4 regions of the Neobacillus niacini genome follow, and region 1 is predicted to be linked to each of the others. Evidence: predicted binding sites of a transcription regulator. Region 1 holds the regulator's gene; each other region holds the start of a gene.

Evidence for each region. Region 1 encodes Rex, which represses fermentation and respiration genes when NADH is low (regulators of the CRP and FNR family bind a similar motif). Its sites were predicted from a motif close to TTGTGAAATATTTCACAA; they were not measured.
Region 2: a site for Rex is predicted at 3,478-3,495, ahead of hcp (hydroxylamine reductase). Genes of this name have one in related genera too.
Region 3: a site for Rex is predicted at 3,926-3,943, ahead of ACN6MT_RS17440 (formate/nitrite transporter family protein). Genes of this name have one in related genera too.
Region 4: a site for Rex is predicted at 3,411-3,428, ahead of ACN6MT_RS14360 (cytochrome c oxidase subunit 2A). Genes of this name have one in related genera too.

Annotation. Positions count from the first base shown of each region.
Region 1 is NZ_CP183883.1:585,485-590,739, forward strand. It holds gene groL (chaperonin GroEL) at 1-53, opposite strand, end outside; gene groES (co-chaperone GroES) at 107-394, opposite strand; gene ACN6MT_RS02575 (CPBP family intramembrane glutamic endopeptidase) at 677-1,399, shown strand; gene ACN6MT_RS02580 (YdiK family protein) at 1,396-1,596, shown strand; gene ACN6MT_RS02585 (redox-sensing transcriptional repressor Rex) at 1,643-2,296, opposite strand; gene moaC (cyclic pyranopterin monophosphate synthase MoaC) at 2,328-2,825, opposite strand; gene ACN6MT_RS02595 (ABC-F family ATP-binding cassette domain-containing protein) at 3,012-4,931, shown strand; gene ACN6MT_RS02600 (Gmad2 immunoglobulin-like domain-containing protein) at 4,965-5,255, opposite strand, start outside.
Region 2 is NZ_CP183883.1:3,901,683-3,906,937, forward strand. It holds gene ACN6MT_RS19290 (DUF4386 domain-containing protein) at 1-355, opposite strand, end outside; gene ACN6MT_RS19295 (helix-turn-helix transcriptional regulator) at 407-631, opposite strand; gene ACN6MT_RS19300 (hypothetical protein) at 634-1,083, opposite strand; gene ACN6MT_RS19305 (metallophosphoesterase family protein) at 1,431-2,645, opposite strand; gene hcp (hydroxylamine reductase) at 3,656-5,255, shown strand, end outside.
Region 3 is NZ_CP183883.1:3,531,348-3,536,602, reverse strand. It holds gene ACN6MT_RS17465 (glycosyltransferase) at 1-569, opposite strand, end outside; gene ACN6MT_RS17460 (NAD-dependent epimerase/dehydratase family protein) at 812-1,759, shown strand; gene ACN6MT_RS17455 (glycosyltransferase family 2 protein) at 1,761-2,483, shown strand; gene ACN6MT_RS17450 (glycosyltransferase family 4 protein) at 2,633-3,277, opposite strand; partial or broken gene ACN6MT_RS17445 (glycosyltransferase family 1 protein) at 3,323-3,652, opposite strand; gene ACN6MT_RS17440 (formate/nitrite transporter family protein) at 3,975-4,802, shown strand; gene ACN6MT_RS17435 (ribose-phosphate diphosphokinase) at 4,865-5,255, opposite strand, start outside.
Region 4 is NZ_CP183883.1:2,934,812-2,940,066, reverse strand. It holds gene ACN6MT_RS14375 (nuclease-related domain-containing protein) at 1-216, shown strand, start outside; gene ACN6MT_RS14370 (isoprenylcysteine carboxyl methyltransferase family protein) at 1,240-1,812, opposite strand; gene ACN6MT_RS14365 (type III polyketide synthase) at 1,816-2,904, opposite strand; gene ACN6MT_RS14360 (cytochrome c oxidase subunit 2A) at 3,624-3,773, shown strand; gene ACN6MT_RS14355 (cytochrome c oxidase subunit II) at 3,795-4,271, shown strand; gene ACN6MT_RS14350 (b(o/a)3-type cytochrome-c oxidase subunit 1) at 4,271-5,255, shown strand, end outside.

The sequences.
Region 1 (5,255 bases):
CCACGAAGCATTGAGCGGCGTGCTTCTTCACTAAATTTAATTTCTTTAGCCATGTTCAAAAAACCTCCTCGTATTTTTTAAACTCAATATTGTTTTTAAAAAATCCTTATTGTCCAACTACAGCAAGGATATCGTTTTCGCGTAAAATTAAATATTCGTTTCCTTCAAACTTCACTTCTGTACCAGAGTATTTTGAGAAGATAATACGATCGCCTACAGAAACTTCAAGAGCAACACGTTCGCCACTTTCAAGCACTCGGCCTGTACCTACGGCAACAACTTTTCCTTCTTGAGGCTTTTCCTTAGCTGAGTCTGGTAACACGATACCGCTTGCAGTTTTTTCTTCTGATTCGACAAGCTCAATGACAATACGATCACCTAGTGGTCTTAACAAATCAAACAACCTCCTCAAATAGATATGTAATTCTGACTTATTAGCACTCTCTTAACATGAGTGCTAACACAATTCTTATAATAATAAATGGAAAAAAATTTTGCAAGTATGAAGCAGTAATTTTTTATAATTTTTTGCAACCTTACAAGTATGTGATTTACAAGCAGGAATATACATAGTTTTTAAAGAGAATCTTTAAAATTGAAACAACCCTGCCATTATTAGTAGAATGAAGAATAGGGTAAAATATTTTCATTAGCTGCCTAAAGGAGATTTATTAATTTGAAAAGGGAATATTGGATTATTTTAATTGTCTATATAGCCATGCAGTTATCAAGCCTAGTAGGAATTCCTGGACTGATGTTCCTATTTGGCTATTTAGGGATGAATCAAGGGCTCGTTGTTCCCTACTGGTTAATTTTCAGCTTCACCCTTGCTCTAATCATCATTTTGTTCGTTTTAAGAACAGAAATGAAGAAATCAGGATTGAATGAAAGGGGCAGTTCCTTTGGCTTTGCCGCCGTCTGGGCTGTATTTGGGGTATTTCTAGCTTTATTCGCACAAGCTCTCGCTGCAAATATTGAACGGCTTATCGGGGTTGAGATGGGCTCAGAAAACACACAGCAAATTCTTACCATCATCGAATCCTTTCCGCTGGCCATCTTAGTAAGTTCGGTAATTGGCCCCATATTAGAGGAAATTGTTTTTCGAAAAATTATTTTCGGTACTCTCCATAAACGACTTAACTTTTTCTTCTCAGCGTTAATCAGTTCTGTTGTTTTTGCCTTAGCCCACATGGAGCCGCATCATATACTGCTCTATTCCGCAATGGGCTTCACTTTTGCATTTCTTTATGTAAAAACAAAACATATCCTTGTACCGATTTTTGCCCATGTTGCGATGAATACATTAGTTGTCGTTATTCAGTCAGTTTATAAAGATGAAATTAATGAAATCATTCGTGAGGCAGAAGCTATTCAAAACTTTATCGGAGGCTTTCTATGAGACGTTCACCCTTGTTTTCCGGGATTATTTATATCGTGCTCGGCTGTTTATTTACTTATTTTGCAATTGAAGATGTCACCCTAAACGGATGGGGGTTCTTCAGTTATCTGCTCGTTATTCTAGCGACTTTCGATTTCGGATCTGGTTTAAGAATGATTTTCTTTTACAATCGGTATAAAGACAAAATAAAAAAATAATCATTTAAAAAGCCTTTTCACTTTTTCATGTGAAAAGGCTTTTCCTTTATTCTTCTATTTCCTCTGTTGGGTAGTGTTTCAGGAAGTAGATAAGTGATTGTAATTCGACGGCCAAATCGATATGATGGACCCTTATGGATGAAGGAACATTTAAACGTGCAGGGGTAAAATTTAATATCGCTTTAATATTGGATTTTACAAGTCGATCTGTAATCACCTGAGCGACTGGAGCAGGTACCGTCAGGATTGCAACATGAATATCATCATTGCTTAATACCTTCTCAAGCTCATCCATATGGTACACGGGTACATCCCGGATTGTCGTTCCCATTTTGTTCGGATCCACATCAAACGCACATTCTATCTTTGTATTATTATTCTTTAAAAAGTTATAATTTAGAAAGGCAGTTCCAAGATTACCTACCCCAATTAACGCTACTTTTGTTAATTCATCTTGATCCAGTGTTTTTCGAAAGAAGGTTAATAGGTAGTTGACATTGTAGCCATATCCCTTTTTCCCTAATGCACCAAAATAAGAAAAATCCCGGCGAATCGTTGCTGAATCCACCTTCACTGCCTCACTTAATTCTGCAGAAGAAACCCTCTGTTTACCTGAAGAGTGAAGATTCTTTAAAAATCGATAATATAAGGGCAGCCGTTTCGCTGTCGCTTGTGGTATTTTCATTGTTTCGTTACTCATACTCTCCCACCCCTCATAAAAAGTTGTTCATTTATCTAACTTGTTCGGTTCGGTGGAAATCCCCATTTTTCCCACCAGTTTTTTCAACCAAATAGGTTTTTCCAATAACCATACCTTTATCTACTGCTTTACACATATCATAAACAGTAAGTGCGCATGTGGAAGCAGCTGTTAACGCTTCCATTTCAACACCTGTATTTCCTTTTGTTTTGACAGCAGCTGAAATATTCAATGTATAAGCGGCATCGTGTTCCTTTTCCCATGAGAATGATATATTAACTCCCGTCAAAGGTATAGGATGGCACATCGGGATTAAATCCCACGTTTTCTTTGCCCCCATTACCGCAGCAACTTGTGCTACTGCAAGAACATCGCCTTTTTTCATTTCATTATTTGTTATTTTATCATATATTTCTTTACTAACCGTAATGCTGGAATGAGCAAGTGCCGTACGAGCCGTTTCTGGCTTATCGCTAACGTCCACCATTTTCGCTCTTCCTTCTTCGTTAAAATGAGTAAATTCAGACATAAACAGTATCCTCCCACAAAATCATACTATATTTTTAACATTTTGTCTGTGAAACTTTGAGCGAATGATGACGAATTTACATTTTTTTCTTTAAGTATTCCTTCTTATTTTCTCCAATGACATCCCACTTTATTGCCGACATTGGTGGAATAAGGTACACTTGTTTTAGTAATAGAGGTGAAAAAAATGATATTATTACAAGTTAATCAACTAGCAAAATACTATGGTGCAGACCTTATTTTATCGAATATAAAATTAGAATTACAAACTCGGGACCGTGTTGCACTTGTCGGGCGTAACGGTGCAGGGAAATCGACATTATTAAAAATTATTGCTGGGCATTTGTCACATGATGGCGGCGAAATTATTAAGCCAAAAGGGGTAAGCATTGGCTATTTGGCCCAGAATACTGGACTAGAATCAAATTTATCGATTTGGGATGAAATGCTGACCGTATTCGAATCACTAAGAGCTATGGAAGCGTCACTTCGACAACTCGAGGTTCAAATGTCAGATCCTGCTGCAATAGCGGACACAAGCAAATACGAGAGAATCCTAAATGAATACGATCAACTACAAGTGAAATTTAAAGAACAAGGCGGTTATCAGTATGAAGCAGATATTCGTTCTATCCTGCACGGATTAAATTTTCACGATAATACTGTAATGATCTCTTCTTTAAGCGGCGGGCAGAAAACGCGCCTTGCCTTAGGGAAACTCCTTTTAACCAAGCCAGATATTTTAATCCTGGACGAGCCTACCAACCATCTTGATATTGATACTCTTTCCTGGCTCGAACAGTATTTACAAGGCTATGACGGGGCGATATTGATCGTTTCACACGACCGCTATTTTCTTGATAAAGTTGTGACACAGGTTTATGAAGTCTCACGTAAGCAAATTCAAAAATTTATCGGTAACTACAGCGCCTATCTTGATCAAAAAGCGGCGAATTATGAACGCGATTTGAAGCTTTATGAGAAGCAGCAGCAGGAGGTCGCTAATCTTCAAGACTTTATCCAGCGTAACCTTGCCCGCGCGTCTACGACGAAACGAGCTCAAAGCCGGCGTAAAAAACTGGAGAAAATGGATTTGATGGACCGTCCTTTAGGTGATGAGAAGTCTGCTACCTTCTCCTTTGAAATTGAGAAACAAACTGGAAATGATGTACTTAGTGTGGACTCCTTAGCAGTTGGTTATGATGGACAAAAAGTATCTGAGAATATTTCATTGCGGGCCTATCGTGGTGAAAGTATTGCCTTAGTTGGTCCTAACGGTATCGGGAAGTCTACGCTTTTAAAAACCATCATCAAAAAACTGCCTGCACTTGCTGGTACCATTCAATATGGTGCAAATCTAGCAATAGGATACTATGACCAGGAACAGGCAGAATTGACCTCTAATAAGCGGGTTCTGAATGAACTTTGGGATGAATGGGCGTTAAAAAATGAAAAAGAAATACGGACAGTCTTAGGTAACTTCCTGTTTTCAGGTGACGATGTATTAAAAATAGTGTCAACATTAAGCGGCGGTGAAAAAGCAAGATTGGCACTAGCCAAATTAATGCTTGAGAAGGCAAACGTTTTAATATTGGACGAGCCTACGAACCATCTGGACCTAGACAGTAAAGAGGTACTTGAAAATGCACTAGTCGACTACCCTGGTACCATTATTTTTGTATCACACGATCGATACTTTATCAATAGAATAGCCACCAAGGTCCTGGAGCTTAGTAAGGATAGCAGCACAGAGTATCTAGGTGACTATGACTATTATTTGGAGAAAAAGCTTGAGGAGGAGGAGCTCAAGGCTTTAGAGAGCGCAAGCGTCGTAAAAAAACAGACCGCTTCCGAAGTTCCAGATAAAAATTCGTATCTTCAAGATAAAGAAAGTAAAAAGCTGGAGCGTCAGCGTAAGAGAAAATTAGAAGAGATAGAATTACGTATAGAAGAGTTGGAGGCACTTATTCAGGATAACGATGAAAAGTTATGCGCGCCTGAAATATTTCAGGACCACGAGAAAGTGCTAGAAATCAATTTAAATAACGAAAAGGCGAAGTCAGAGCTTGAACAGTTAATGGACGAATGGGCTGAACTGGCTGAATAGCCAAATAAGGGCTTGGATAAAGATATCCAACCCTTATTTTATTGGAATCGTTAAAATGTCTGTTTTTGCTCCATCCTTTGCTGAATATACAAATAGCTCAATTGAAACTTTTTCTTTTGTCAAATACTCCTTATCAATAGTAATGTCAAAGTTCCCCCATGCAGGTGCACCCTCTGTTTGATAATTATTTTCAAGCAATATCTCCGTGCCAGAGACAACAGCATATTGAAAAACACCTTCAAACACTCTTGCCTTACCCCTTAGGGACATACTGCCATCCTCCAAGGTTGAAACACTTACCTCCTTAAATACATCATTTCCAAA
Region 2 (5,255 bases), 2.7 Mb from region 1:
GGGCTCCTGCTGCTACGAATTCCCGGCTTAGGGTTAGGAGGGACAAGACACTGATGACACCAATTGTAATAATAATCGCTTCTAGAAACCTGAAGCAAACATGCCAAAGGGCGATTGTTTCATTATATTTTCTTAACAATGGGAACATGGTAGTGGCCGTTCCAATTGCTGAAACAACTAGAATTAATTCCATTACAGCTCCAAGTATTATTTGGTTGGCATGTTCGGAACCTTTTAGTAAATAATCGGGACCGTTTAAGATAGGATCGTATAAATTTAGACCTATCACTGCTGTAACAGCAGCAAGTATAAACAGGACTCCCACAATTTTTGCAGTTTTTCTGTTTGAATTCATTTTTCTATCCCCTCACGTAATAAATTCAAAAACGTTTAGCATTGATCGTTCTTACTGCTTTGTGTGATCCCCATAAAAGAATACTTCTTCCAATGGTAAGTTAAAGGCATGAGCGATGCGAAAAGCGAGTTCCAGTGATGGGGAGTAGTTTCCTTTTTCAAGAGCTACGATGGTTTGCCTCGTTACTCCCACCTTGTCAGCCAACTGCTGCTGTGTCATTTCATCATGGTTAAATCGTAATTTACGGATGTGATTGCCGACAAGATTTTTACCCATTCTTACACTCCTCTCCGATAATGATAAAGTTTAGTAACCGAACCAGTGACATCTGAGATGAAACCCGCAGAAATCAGAATAATAAACATCACATGTAACGGCTGATTAAAGACCAGCGATCCCATTGCAAAAAGAAAACCACCAACAAACACAAAAAATGAATTTCTGAACGCTTTCAGGTCGATTAACTTATCTAATTCATCCGCAAATGCTGGTTCTTTTTCATTGGTTGTCAGTCTAAATACAATGTTAAAAATAATGCTGATGATGATATGTGCGACGATAGAAAATAGTGTCAGATACAGGACAAAGGATCCCCAATAATGAAAAACCTCACTCGGCTCCACACCCTCTCCTCCTGGATACCGCGGGTACATGTACAAACAATACGAAACAAAAATGAGAATAGCACTAACTACCGAAACGATACTTTTCTTTTCTTGATACGTCATGATTCACCTCTCCATGTATGATTATTTTTACAAGAAGTTAAACTTGTTATACTAAATGTAAAGTAAACTATACATCAAGTCAAGTGTAATTTACAAAATAGGCAGAATACTCCATTTTGGGTAATCTGTCGCCTTGATGAAGAACAGTAATGTAATTATTTCTACGACAAACCAAAGCAAAACCCCTATGATGGATAAAATCAAAGGGGTTTACTTTTGCTGTTAATCTTTTTGAAACACCATCGAGCAAAAAATTAGGAAGTCTTGGCTGCTTACCTTCCCTCTCCGGTATTGTGTCACCTCGAAAATAAACAGGTGGTAACTGTTACCACCCGTTTTAAGTCAATCTATTTAACTACTTTTTCTTTCTTTTTGCTTTCATCGATTGGGCCTGGAGAAATGCTCTGGTCATTGGCTGTCAGATCGATACCATAGTCCTTTGCAAACACCATATGTGTTTCTACTAGCACATCTGCAGTATTTTCATCCAAATTAAAAACCCTTGCACCGCGTAATCTGTTTCGATCTACCCCCGGAAGACCATATGTACCAAACCCGGTATTTCCGGCATAACCAAGCAGGATGCCATAATAGTTACCCATGTAGGTGTTTACATGATCATGGCCGCAGAAAACCCCTTTTACATCTCCCCTCTCAAGCATAGCTGAGAACATACCGCTATTAACTGGCCCTGGACATTCTTCTTCATTTCTTTCTCCGACAATATTATGCTTGTTGACAGCATTAGCGTGGTTTTCGTCCGTTCTACTATCAACACTCGCAAACCACATATATCGATGTTCCCAAAGTGGAATATGAATAAATACAAGCGAAGGAACCTTGTGACCCCATTGCTGTTCTAATTTTTTAGAGGTTTCGTTATACCAGCTTACTTGGTTAAAACGTAGCCAGTCCCAAGTTGGATATCCCTTAAAGTCTTGACCAGCAATAGTAGTAGGAGCATATCTTCCACTGTCAAGCAACCAAAGATTAAAAGCTGCGTCCGTACCTTTGGAATTTTTGATAAGGAGATTCATATTTCCTGTACCCGTAATATCTTTTACACTCGGCTTGTTCAAATTGTATTTGTAAGACATGTAAATTTGGAGCATGTCCTCTTCATTAAGACCACTTTTTGGAGTAGAGTCCTCATCATGATTTCCATATGTAATCGCCCACTTTATCCCTCTCTGCTCCATCGGTTGTGCCACATTATTTATTGCTTGTTTCATCTCAAGAGGTGTATCACAGCCACCTGTAATGTTGTCGCCGTTTAGGACAACAAAATCTGGTTTTTCAGTATCAAGGACTTTTTCCATTAACTCGATCGTACGACGGTCAATGTTTTCATCATCTTGAGTATCGTTAAACTGAACAATTTTAAATTTTCCGTCTGGTTTGAATTGAAGCTTGAACTCCTCATTTGCTGCGGCATGTACCTTATCTGTGAACATATTAGCCGGAATACCCGCTGTCCCTAGTGTTAATGCCAATGTACTCAACCCGCCAATTTTGATAAAGCGTCGTCTGTCTAATCCCTTTTGCAAATCATAATTACTCATAATTAAATCTCCACATCCCTTTATAGAAATATAATAGCAAAGTAAATCTATAAAAAGAGTAACAGGGAAGTTTTAATTCCGTGTTTATGCAATGTAAATTATTAGTGTAAATTTGGTAAAGATTGCATATGTTGACATTTGATAAAGAAGGCTGAACTTGTATTCATCCCTTTTATAGCTAATTGAGCGCAAATTTATCATCATTCCTAGCATTTTTCCTTTCCGCATCTGTTATTAATATTCATGAGTGAATTTCTTTGTAACGATGACTATTCAAAGGCGGAGAATTTCCGGCTAATGTATAAAGTGGTGGCTTTTGAAGCTGATATAAGCGGAGAGATTCCCGTTAACTGCTCTAAATATGACTGAATCAAAGGATTTCAAGCAGTTAACCGGAAAACCTTCCTTTATTTATGAAGAAATATGGCATTTTTTCAATTTAGTCGGAAATCTTCCGTCTATATTAAAAACACAGTGAATCAAAAATCCGTTATGAAAATATAAAAAAACACCTACCCTCAAATAAAAATTCAAGGACAAGTGTTAACCTGCGGTACCAACTTGTTTGATATGTATCAACATACCCACTCAATTGAGTACTTACACACTCTTAGCCCTTTAACGCTGGCTCTGCATCTAAGCTACTAAATCAATGATCGTTTACTTCGCCCTCTGAGGCCCATTTGCTGTTATGTCATCTGTCCGGCTTCCACCATCCCGGATTCGCTGGGAGATCGTTTAACAGTTTTACTCCCTCGTCTTTGGTTTAGAAAAATGATATCATCCTAGAAATTTGTTCTCTTCACGGAATGTTCAAATCTTTTTGACGTGTTTGTGAACTGTTTCTGGAACGCTCCAAATTCAAAATAAACAAATTATAATAGCCATGTAAACAAGTTGATTATATCGTTAATTTCTTATGATACTTATTCAAAAATTCAAACTAACGAAGATAAAGTGTTTGTTGTAGAAGAATTAGAAATTGAAAATCACCACTGGAGGAAAAATAAATGAGTATGTTTTGTTTTCAATGTCAAGAAACTGCAAAAGGCACAGGTTGTACGGTTGTTGGAGTATGTGGAAAAAAAGATGATTTAGCAAATATGCAAGATTTATTGATTTACACGATTAAGGGAGTAGCGATTGTAAATACAATCGCTCGTGAAATCGGAATTAATCAAAAGAAAACAAATCAGTTTATCGTAAATGGTCTTTTTATGACCATTACAAATGCAAATTGGGATAAACATGAATTTTTGAATACAGTAAGAGAAGGATTAATGCTTCGCGAAGAAATTAAAACGGCAATCATAAATGCAGGGTACACGTTAGACAACCATAGCGATTTTGTCACTTGGAATGGTGAAACTAATTTTCAGCTTGAAATGAAATCTGCTTCTCAAGAAGTTAGTATTTTAGCTACAAGAGATGAAGATATTCGTTCATTAAGAGAGTTAGTGACTTACGGGTTGAAAGGTATGGCTGCCTATTTAAAACATGCGGCAAATCTTAGCTATGAAAATGATGAGCTAGACGCGTTTATGCAAAAAGCACTTGTAATGATCACAGATGATTCAGTGAGTATGGAACAATTGATTGACCTTGCAATGGAATGTGGAAAGTACGGCGTTCATGCTATGGAGCTTTTAGATACAGCCAATACATCAACGTATGGCCATCCTGAAATGACGAAAGTAAACATTGGTGTACGTCAAAATCCAGGGATTTTAATCAGTGGTCATGACCTGAAAGATATGGAAGAGTTATTAAAGCAAACGGAAGGGACCGGAGTAGATGTGTATACACATAGTGAAATGCTTTCGGCAAACTATTATCCAGCCTTCAAAAAATATGATCACTTTGTCGGTAATTACGGAAATGCATGGTGGGAACAAACGCGTGAATTCGAGAGCTTTAACGGTCCGATTTTAATGACGACGAACTGTATCGTGCCACCAAAGGAATCTTATAAAGGAAGAATGTATACAACTGGGGCTACTGCTGTTGAAGGTGTAACCTATATTCCTAAAAATGAAGATGGTATAAAAGATTTCTCCGTTATGATTGAGCATGCAAAGAAGTGCCAACCACCAGTAGAAATTGAAAAAGGTGAAATTGTTGGTGGATTTGCGCATAATCAAGTGGCTCAAGTAGCTGATCAAGTTGTAGAAGCTGTGAAACAGGGTGATATTAAACGATTCTTTGTCATGGCTGGCTGTGATGGCCGCCATAAGAGCAGAACGTATTATAAAGAGTTTGCTGAAGAGCTTCCAAAAGATACGATCATTTTAACAGCCGGTTGTGCAAAATATCGATACAATAAGCTAGATTTAGGTGATATCAACGGAATCCCAAGAGTCCTTGATGCCGGTCAATGTAACGATTCTTACTCTCTAGTCATGACTGCATTAAAATTGAAAGATGCATTCGGATTAGAAAGTGTAAATGAATTACCGTTATCTTACAATATTGCATGGTATGAGCAAAAAGCGGTTATCGTTTTCTTATCTTTACTTTACTTGGGTGTGAAAAATATTCACGTTGGACCAACATTACCAGCTTTCTTATCACCAAACGTCACGAACTTCTTAATTGAGAATTTTGGTGTAG
Region 3 (5,255 bases), 2.9 Mb from region 1:
GCTGCAAAATTATACCTGCTAGTTGAATAGATTCTATAACCATATTTAATGCATTTTTTTTGAAATTCAGTATCTTCACCTAATGTAAGGTTAGGAAACTTAATTTTATTTATTATGGACTTTTCAAAAACCAGGGTTGCGCCACTAACATGCTTAACATATTTGTTACTTAACCCGTGACCTCGCAATAATAATGCATTCATACTTTTCAAAAAAACGTAGAATTCTTCTTTACCCACGATATTAGCATTCGTTTTATTTAATGTATTCATTGCCTCTGTTAAATACTCTGGACCATAATAATCATCATCATCAAACTTTGCAATGATATCATACTTTGCTTTTTCTATTCCATAATTTAAACATTCTCCTAGCGTATAATCTTGGGGAAGCTGATAAATTGTAACACCCTTTACACTCCCAAATTTACTCTTAACGAGGTTTATATCAATCGCCTCGTGATTTAAGATAATGATAAGTTCCTTATCCTGAAATAATTGATTCGTATAGTTTTCTATGATGTTACCAATTAAATGTTCTCTTACTGTACAAGTAATGATTGAAATCATATCCACTCCCCCGTCCTTGTCAATATCTTTATTATTATATGTGAAATTTTGAGACAGGTTCTCTTTTCATAATAAGTATGTGACTTAATTCTTCATTTCCTTTAAGACGGCTCAATATCGTAAATTATTTATTTCCGGTACAGGTACACAAACAAAAAAAGGAAATTTTAATATGATAATATTGCATTCTTATAGAAACAGCGAATGAAAACGATAATAACAGAATGGGCAGTGAATGATAAATGAAGGTATTAATTACAGGTGGCGCAGGCTTTATTGGACTCCATTTGGTTGAAAAATTAATAAAAGAACAAAAAGATGTTGTTATTGTAGATAATTTAACAAGCGGAATCAAAAAACGAATCCCAAAATCTGCAGCATTTTATGAGGCCGACATTGAGGATTCAACCATAGAAAATATATTTGCTATTGAGAAACCTGATTACGTCGTTCATCTTGCAGCACAAGTATCCGTACAAGTCTCTATGAAAAACCCTTTAGCAGATTGTCTAGCAAATATTGCTGGAACCATTAATCTCCTTCAAAATTGCGTTAAATATAATGTTAAAAAGTTTATTTTTGCGTCATCTGCCGCCGTCTATGGTGAACCAGCATATCTTCCAATTGATGAAAATCATCCACAACAACCTATTTCGTTTTATTCCCTTTCGAAACTGACTTCAGAACAATATATCAAGTTATATGCTAAGCATTTTGGTTTAAACCATAGTATTTTAAGATTTGCAAATGTATATGGACCAGGTCAAAACACACATGGTGAAGCGGGAGTAATTTCAATATTCTTAAATTCTATTTTTCAAGAGAACGCTCCCATTATTTATGGTGGTGAGCAGACAAGAGATTTCGTCTTTGTAAAGGATGTAGCAGATGGGATCTATAGCGCTCTTCATTATGGAAAGAATCACACCTATAATCTCAGTACCAATACGGAAACGAAAATAAATCAATTATTAGCTTCAATGTTAAAAATGGTAAACAGTAATTTGACCCCACTCATTAAACCTCAGCGCGACGGGGACATTAGACAAAGCAGGCTGGATAATACGAAAGCGATAAGCGAACTTCACTGGATGCCTAGGTATTCACTAGATAGAGGAATGCAGGAAACCATTGATAGCTATCAACAAGAACTCATAGAAGCTAGATCGAAAAAAAATGGAGATGATTGAATTGATCACAAGAGAAAAGAATTTGGTCAGTATCATTATCACTAGTTTTAATAGGGAAAAATATATTAAGGATTGTTTAGAGAGTATATTGGCCCAAACTTATAGGGATATAGAAATTATATTAGTAGACGATTGTTCCACCGATAATACATTACAGATATTTAATGAGTTTAAAAGGGAAGCTGTAGAAAAAAGACCAGAAATGAAAGATCGCATCATCTCGATATCACTGCCAAGGAACGTTGGATATGCAGGGCCTTTAACCTTGGGAATGTTCCTCAGCAAGGGTGAATTTATCGCCATTCAGGATTCAGATGACATTTCACATTCAGAGAGGATTGAAAAACAGGTCAGCTATTTAATCGCAAATCCGCAATATGAGCTTGTAGGAACACTATTTTCCTCATTCTTCGATTACAAAAATGGGAAACTTATAGGCTTACGTCGTCCTGTAAGGTGGATTAAATTCAATGAAGAAATTTATAAAGTATATAAACGCGGAGGACATTGTATTTGCCACGGGACAACCCTTTTCCGGGGATCCGTTTTTGACCGGCTTGGCGGCTTTACGAGAAGATTAGGTAAGGAAGCAGATTTTGAATTTCTTCAAAAATGTATTAAGAATGGTGTTAAGGCAAACAACCTCCCCGAAGTTCTTTATTACTATAGGAGACATCCTGAACAAATGTCAAAAAAAGATGACACTGGCGGACCAAAGATTTAAAACGGCCACAATTAAACCAAGAAACATACAAGTTAGAAGCCAACTGGTATGTTTCTTGGTTTTTTATATATAAGACATAAAAGGATTGACGTTAAAAGTAAGAAAGAAAGTCACAGACAAACAATGCCTGTGACATTTAATTTTTCATTTTATCCTTCCAGCAATAGCCGGTAAATCATTAACTGTCTATCAGCCGTATGTTGCCAGGTAAAATTGTTTCTAACCCGCATGACACTTTCCTTACCCATTTGCTGTATCTTTCTGGGATCGGATAGCAAGTTAAGTATGTGTTTGGTCAATTCTTCACGTACATTAGAAGGATCTATTAACAATCCGGTTATTCCATGGTCAATAATTTCAGGCATACCGCCGGATCTTGTAGCAATAACAGGGGTACCGGTTGACATCGCTTCTAAATTTACAAGTCCAAAAGCTTCATTTTGGGCAGAAGGAACTACTAGTAAATCTGATAGTTGAAACAATTCCTGAACCTTATCATTCGGTACAAATGAAGTAAAAACAACGTAGTCCTTTACACTTTCAGCCAGATTTCTTAAATGGTCAGAATATACTTTTTGTTCAATTGGGCTTCCTGCAATGATCAGTCGTATAGAAGGGTCAGCTTTAATGAGATCCGGCATTGCTTCTAAAATATGATGCACCCCTTTTATTTCAACCAATCTGCCTACATAAAGTAAAACTTTATTATTTGATAAACCTAGATTTTTTCTTAGAATTTCTAATGTTGTGGAACTATCTAGCTGCCACTTAGGTTTAAACTGGTCGGTGTTCACTCCCAAATGATTAACATATATTTTATTTGCATTTCCATTTGTTTTTTCTATTAAATAATTTCTTAAAAATTGACTATTTACAACAATAGCATTTGTTTGATTTAGATAATTTAAAAGCAGGTGATCTTTCATGTATGGAGGGGAGATAAATGTTACTGAATGCAGAAAAAGGATAATTTTAGCATCAGGAATTGCCTTACGAATGAATTTTACAAATCTAGGACGATTCTCAATTTGAATAATATCAGGCTTATCTTGTTGCAGCTGTTCAATTACTTCATGAATATAGGTTTTGTTATTAAATTGAAACCGATAATAGGTTATATTCCCCTGTCTTTCAATGAAGGATTGGTTTTTAGTCTTTTTTCCAAATATAATTACATCTACATCTTTTTGTAGAAGATTGGATGTTTTTTGTACAACTAACTCAACAGAACTGGATTTATTACCAGGGATTGGATAAACACCTGGAGTTATGATCGCTATCTTGAGCCTATGAATCTTATTTCCACTCCTTTCTGAAACTCTTATGTTACTAGCTTACGCACCTGGTTCAGAAAGGTGTAGACAAGTCTTCCATAAATTATAAAGTTAATGAAATGTTCACAGCATCTTATGCTCTATTGCGTTAAAATAAAGGCGAATCATATGTGATGCACTTCACAATCCGAGCAATAAGAAAGAAGGAAATCTAATCATGTCATTACATAAACCCGATCAAATTCTAGAAATATCAATTAAAAATGGAATTAAAAAGACAAGTTACCCATTACTAACAACCATACTATTAGGGTTCCAGGCAGGTGCATTTATTTCGTTAGGATTCCTTTTATATATCCGCGTCACCGCTCCCTTATCCGAAAGTTTAACCGGACTTAGCGCGATTTTAGGTGCCTCTGTCTTTCCAATCGGACTGATTCTGACTTTAATCGCAGGTGGAGAACTTCTAACAGGAAATATGATGGTCGTTCCATTAGCAAAATTTGCTAATAAAATAAAAACAAACCAAGTTTTGCTTAACTGGCTGCTCATCACGATAAGCAATTTTCTCGGTGCTATCTTCGTTGCTTATTTCTTCGGACATATCGTTGGATTAACAGAAACTGGCGAATACTTAGAGAGTACGATTCATATTGCTGAACATAAAATAAATGCTACGTTTCTTCAAGCTTTTGTCTCTGGTATCGGGTGCAATTGGCTTGTGGCTGCAGCCGTATGGTTATCGTATGGCAGCGAAGACATGATTGGTAAAATTGCAGGAATTTGGTTCCCGACCATGGCTTTTGTTGCAATCGGATTCCAACACGTGGTTGCCAACATGTTTGTCATACCAGCAGCGATATTTGCTGGACACCTCACATGGATGGATTATTTAGGTAACTTTGTTCCTGTTTTCTTAGGTAATGCAGTCGGCGGAGCACTCTTTATTGGAATGGCTTATTGGTTTTCTTATAAAAAGAACGAATACACTGTCATTGAAGGGGCTAAAAAAACAGGAATATTAGATAAAAAAATTAGACTATAAACTTCGGTTCTTGATTGAAGAGATAGTAAAAGAGCCGTGATTATCACGACTCTTTCATTTGCTTATTCAAATAAAGGACTTACTGCTCTTTCATTATGAATTCGGTCAATAGCGTCTGCTAGTAATGGAGCCACAGAAAGCATCGTAATTTTATTAATTCTCTTTTCTTCAGTCTGTTCAATCGTGTTCGTTATCACTAATTCTTCAATTGCTGATGATTCAATGTTTTCAACAGCAGATTGTGAGAGAACAGCATGTGTACAGCAAGCAAAAACTGTCTTTGCCCCATGCTCAACTAATGCTTTGGCTGCAAAAGTCTGCGTAGCTGCAGTATTAATTAAGTCATCAACAATAATGGCATTTTTCCCTTCAACGTTTCCAATGATCTCCAAAACTTCAGAAACATTAGGTTCAGGTCGACGTCGATCAATGAGGGCAATCGGGGCATTTAAG
Region 4 (5,255 bases), 2.3 Mb from region 1:
AAAATTGTGTGCAGCGTATGTGGCTGTATAGAGAATATAGAGGATGGGATATTGCGATCTATACGGGAGCTGAAGCTTCTTTTTCCAAACATAAAAATTACCACTAATTTGGTATTTGAGTGGTGCAAGGTAATCGAATCTAAAAAGCAGATTAGGCGGATATTGAAAATACACTTTAATGCATATAGAAGGGGTAAATATACCTATTACGAGTAAAAAATTTATTATTTAATTTCAATTAGAATTCTGTAGTTACCCAAAATCCTTGTTGCGCTTGGTTTCGGTCATTATAAGAGCTCATAGGTACCCAAATCCATTTTGGAGGTTCGGTTCGGTCGCTATAAGAGATCTATATTTACCCTAACCCTTTTTCCAGCTTCGGTTCGGTCACTATAAGAGCTCCATAGTTACCCTAACCCTTTTTCCAGGTTCGGTTCGGTCGCTATAAGAGCTCCATAGTTACCCTAACCCTTTTTCCAGCTTCGGTTCGGTCACTATAAGAGCTCCATAGTTATCCTAACCCTTTTTCCAGGTTCGGTTCGGTCGCTATAAGAGCTCCATAGTTATCCTAACCCTTTTTCCAGGTTCGGTACGGTCGCTATAAGAGCTCCATAGTTACCCTAACCCTTTTTCCAGCTTCGGTTCGGTCGCTATAAGAGCTCCATAGTTACCCTAACCCTCTTCCCGCTTTGCTTTGGTCACTATAGGAGCTCTTAGTTACCCGATCCCTTTTCCCAACTTTGCTTCAGTCACTATAAGAGCTCCATAGTTATCCAAGATCCTTGTTCAGCTTTGGCTCGTTCACTATAGGAGCTCCATAGTTACCAAAACCCTTGTTCTACTTGGTTTCGGTCACTATAGGAGCTCTATAGTTACCCTAACCCTTTTTCAGCTTCGGTTCGGTCATTATTAAAGCTCCATAGTTACCCTAACCCTTTTTCCAGGTTCGGTTCGGTCACTATAAGAACTCTCGGTTATATAGGTGCCCTCTTCATTTTCATAACTAGATTTCAAAAAAAATAAGCCAAGGATACCACCTAGGCTTATTAACAAATACCGTTAATGTGTTACATTCTTCAAGACGTGCTTCATGACAAATGCGTATATGATTACCGTTCCACCTACAAATGCAAAAGCCATATTGACACCTTCCTATCCGCTCGATTGTGATGAGAATGATTTTCATTCTTCTTTAAAATTAGGATATCACAACTGATAATCATTTTCAACATAGATAAGTTAATTGTCATATTTATTTAATAATTTCGGTAGAAATCGATTACAATTTTCAAAACTTCCTTCGTATTGAGTGAGTTCCCGCAGTGCTTTTTCCTCTGCTGGTATTCTGATTGACAGCAAGAGTATATTTAATATCGTAAACAGACACGCTGTCACATATGCACCGAACATCAGTGGTACGACCAAAAGTTCAATGGAAACTACCAAATAATTCGGATGTTTGATAAACCGATATGGGCCTCTTCTAACAACGTCAACATTAGGTAAAACGATAATTTTGGTATTCCAATATCGGCCAAGTGAAGAAATCGCCCAAACTCTAATCAGCTGCGCACAAACAAACACCGATGATAAAAATGGCCAGTAAACAGAAACCTCACGAGAAAAAGTAAGTTTCTCAAAAAGTAAAACAACAAAAAACATAGAGTGCATCAACACGATAAATTGATAATGCCTCCTACCAAATTCAAACGCTCCCTGTTCCTTCATCCACTTCTCATTTCTTCTAGCAATCATTAACTCAAATAAACGTTGAACAATTAATACTGAAATAAATATAAAAAAAGGAATCATCCTTTACCCCCATTTTAGTAAAAGCAACTCTGAACTAAATCCTGGTCCAAGAGCGGTGCACATTCCATAAGCACCTGCTTCCCCACCCTTTTCCATAAATCGTCTAAGGACATACAAGATGGTCGCCGACGACATGTTTCCAAATTGCTTCAGCACCTCAAGAGAAATGTCAGTCATCGAATCATGTATTCCTAATGATTTAATATAAGCTTCAATGACTTTTTTTCCTCCAGGATGTGCAATAAAATAGTCAATATCGGACAGCTGGAGTCCATTCCCATTTAAAAATTTACTAACATTAGGTTTTAGCCACTCCTCAATAATACTTGGGATATCTCTGGAAAAGACTACGAATAGTCCTTGGTCGCGTATATCCCATCCCATAACATCTAAGGAATCCGGCATTAACGTAGATTGAGTTTCAATTATCGCTGGAGCCGTCTTTTTTGCGCAAAGATCGTCAATGTTGACCTCATCACCACAAATCAATGCACATGCAACCCCATCAGCAAATAGTGAGGTCCCAATTAAATTACTCTTAGAAAGGTCGTTCCTTTGAAAGGTTAGACTGCAGAGTTCAACCGAAAGCACTAAGACCTTGGAATCTGGATAGGCTTTGCAAAATTCAAATGCACGCGATATTCCGGCAGCACCTCCGGCGCAGCCAAGCCCCCAAATGGGAATTCTTTTGGTGTTTTCCTGAAACGGTAATCGATTCATGATTCTTGCCTCTATGCTGGGGGTTGCCATACCTGTTGTTGAAATATAGAATATCGCGTCAATTTCTTCACAATGTATTTCTTTAGCTAAGAATGTCTCATTTTTAAGGCATTTCTTAATTGCCTGCATTCCCAATGTCACAGCAGATTCAATATAGGCATTGTTTTTATCTGCAAATGAATGGTCTTCTCTATACCAGACAATATCTTTTACGATGTGTCTTTTTTCGATTTGACCATTTTGGAAGGCTTTAAGCAGCCTTTCGATATCCTTAAATTTTTCTGAAAAAAGTTCCCTGGCAAAGTCAATCGCTTGCTCTTGTTTAATTACAAACTCCGGAACTGCTTCTGCTACTGAAAGAATCGTTGGCATTCGTTTAATCTCCTTGATTGTAGGTAATGGTATTTTTTCCAAAATAAGGAGATATATGTACAAAAAAAAGCTTCCCTGCTTGAGGGAAGCCAACGTTTTGAAGGTTGTTGTTGTTGTGCTCTTTGATTATAACTGAAATGCTGCAGCTAAATCATTACGAAAACATTTCCAATTTTCTTAAAAGCCTTGAATGGCCATTACTCCAATAAATAAAAAGCACCTGATTACGGCGCTTTATCAGCTTTTACTGTTTCTCTGATTGAGCTTGAACCTCAATTTTAATCTTTTTGTCTGCTAAGGATCCACAGACTTTACAATATTCAATTTGGTCATAGAGGAGACGGCATGGTTCACAATAATATTTTTCCATTCGTAACACGCTCGCTTCTCAAAATTTAGATACATCTATAATTATTCTATGAAAAAGTTTCAAATTTGTGACAACTATTGATAAAACAGGCTTTTTAGATCATAACAGAGATAATCAATTACTTTTATCACAGGTAATATGTGATAGTTCACAAATTAGCCACAAGTTCAATCCTATTATTGTGATATAAATCACTGTTATATCAATTTATTACTATTAACATAGTACTTATCTAAGGAATGAACATTTTGTGAACTGTCAATTTTGTTATTTTATCTTCACAATTGTTTTGTATTATGAAAGAGAACTTATTATTTTTATTTAACTATTCTGAAGGGAGTCTTGGGGGATGGCGAAAGCGGAATTGAAAACAAACAAAAAAACAGAAATTGAAGACAGCTCTTCTCTTAAAGGGACATTAGCGTCCGTTTTCTTTTTGGGAATCTTTTTAGTTGTCACTTGGGTAAGTGTGTACTTCTTATTTTTAGACCGTTTTTAGAGAGGGAAAGGGGAAAAAACCATGCATATGCATAAGTTTGAAAAAATTTGGCTTATATTCGGTATAGGCGCACTAGTGGTTTTCTTATCTGTAGTAGGCGTAAGCGCTTTTTATTTAGGAAACAAGCCGCCAAGCTGCTTAACTACTATTGATCCAAAAAAAGTTGATACCCAGGCTCCATTTGATAAGCCGGGATTAAACAAGGTCGAAGGAAAAGAATGGGACTATGAATTAGTGTATGTCGCTTCTGCCTTCTTCTACAATCCTGGCGAAGTAGAAGTGCCTCTTGGAGCGAAAGTAAAAGTTATTGCGACAACAAAAGACGTTGTACATGGTTTTCAAGTAGCTGGAACAAATATCAATATGATGCTTGAACCAGGTTATGTTAACGAGATTGTCACAACATTCGATAAAGAGGGCGAATACTTAGTGGTATGTAATGAGTACTGTGGTACAGGTCACCACTTAATGAGTTCTAAGATAAAGGTGGTTAAATAATGAGCAGCCAAACAACAAAATTAAAAGTTGATCCACGTGATGGAAAGCTTGCGATGGCACACTTTTATGTTGCCTTTATCGCTTTAGCTTTAGGCGGGCTAATGGGATTACTGCAAACCCTTGTCCGCTCTGGTAAATTTGAACTTCCATGGGGTATTGATTATTATCAAGTTTTAACTGTACATGGCGTTTTAATGGGTCTTGTTTTAACCACGTTCTTTATAATGGGATTCCAATATGCTGCTGTCAGCCGTACAGCAGGTACTCATTCACCAGCAGCACGCCGGATTGGCTGGATTGGATTTTGGGTAATGACGGTTGGAACAATTATGGCGGCAACAATGGTTTTACTGAAAGAAGCTTCTGTTCTTTACACTTTCTATGCACCATTAAAAGCACATTGGATTTTCTACTTAGGTATGACATTTGTGGTTGTTGGCAGCTGGCTTGATGGTGCTGCCCAAATTATGACTTATGCAAGATGGCGTAAAGAAAACCCAGGTAAACCTAGTCCATTGTTAAGCTTTATGGCTATTATAAATACAGTAATGTGGATTGTTGCAACACTAGGTGTCGCGTCAACCGTATTATTCCAGTTACTTCCATGGTCACTTGGCTTGGTAGATACCGTTGATGTCCTTGTCAGCCGTACATTGTTCTGGTATTTCGGGCACCCGCTCGTGTATTTCTGGTTACTTCCTGCTTATATGTGCTGGTATGCGATTATACCAAAAATTATTGGCGGTAAAATTTTCTCAGATTCTTTAGCACGTTTATCTTTTATACTGTTTTTACTATTTTCCATTCCAGTTGGTTTTCACCATCAACTAACTGAGCCTGGTATTGATCCAGCGTGGAAATTTTTACAGGTAGTTTTAACGTTCATGGTTATCATCCCGTCATTAATGACAGCATTTTCTTTATTTGCAACGTTTGAAAGATATGGTCGTTCTAAAGGGGCCACTGGACTGTTTGGCTGGTTCA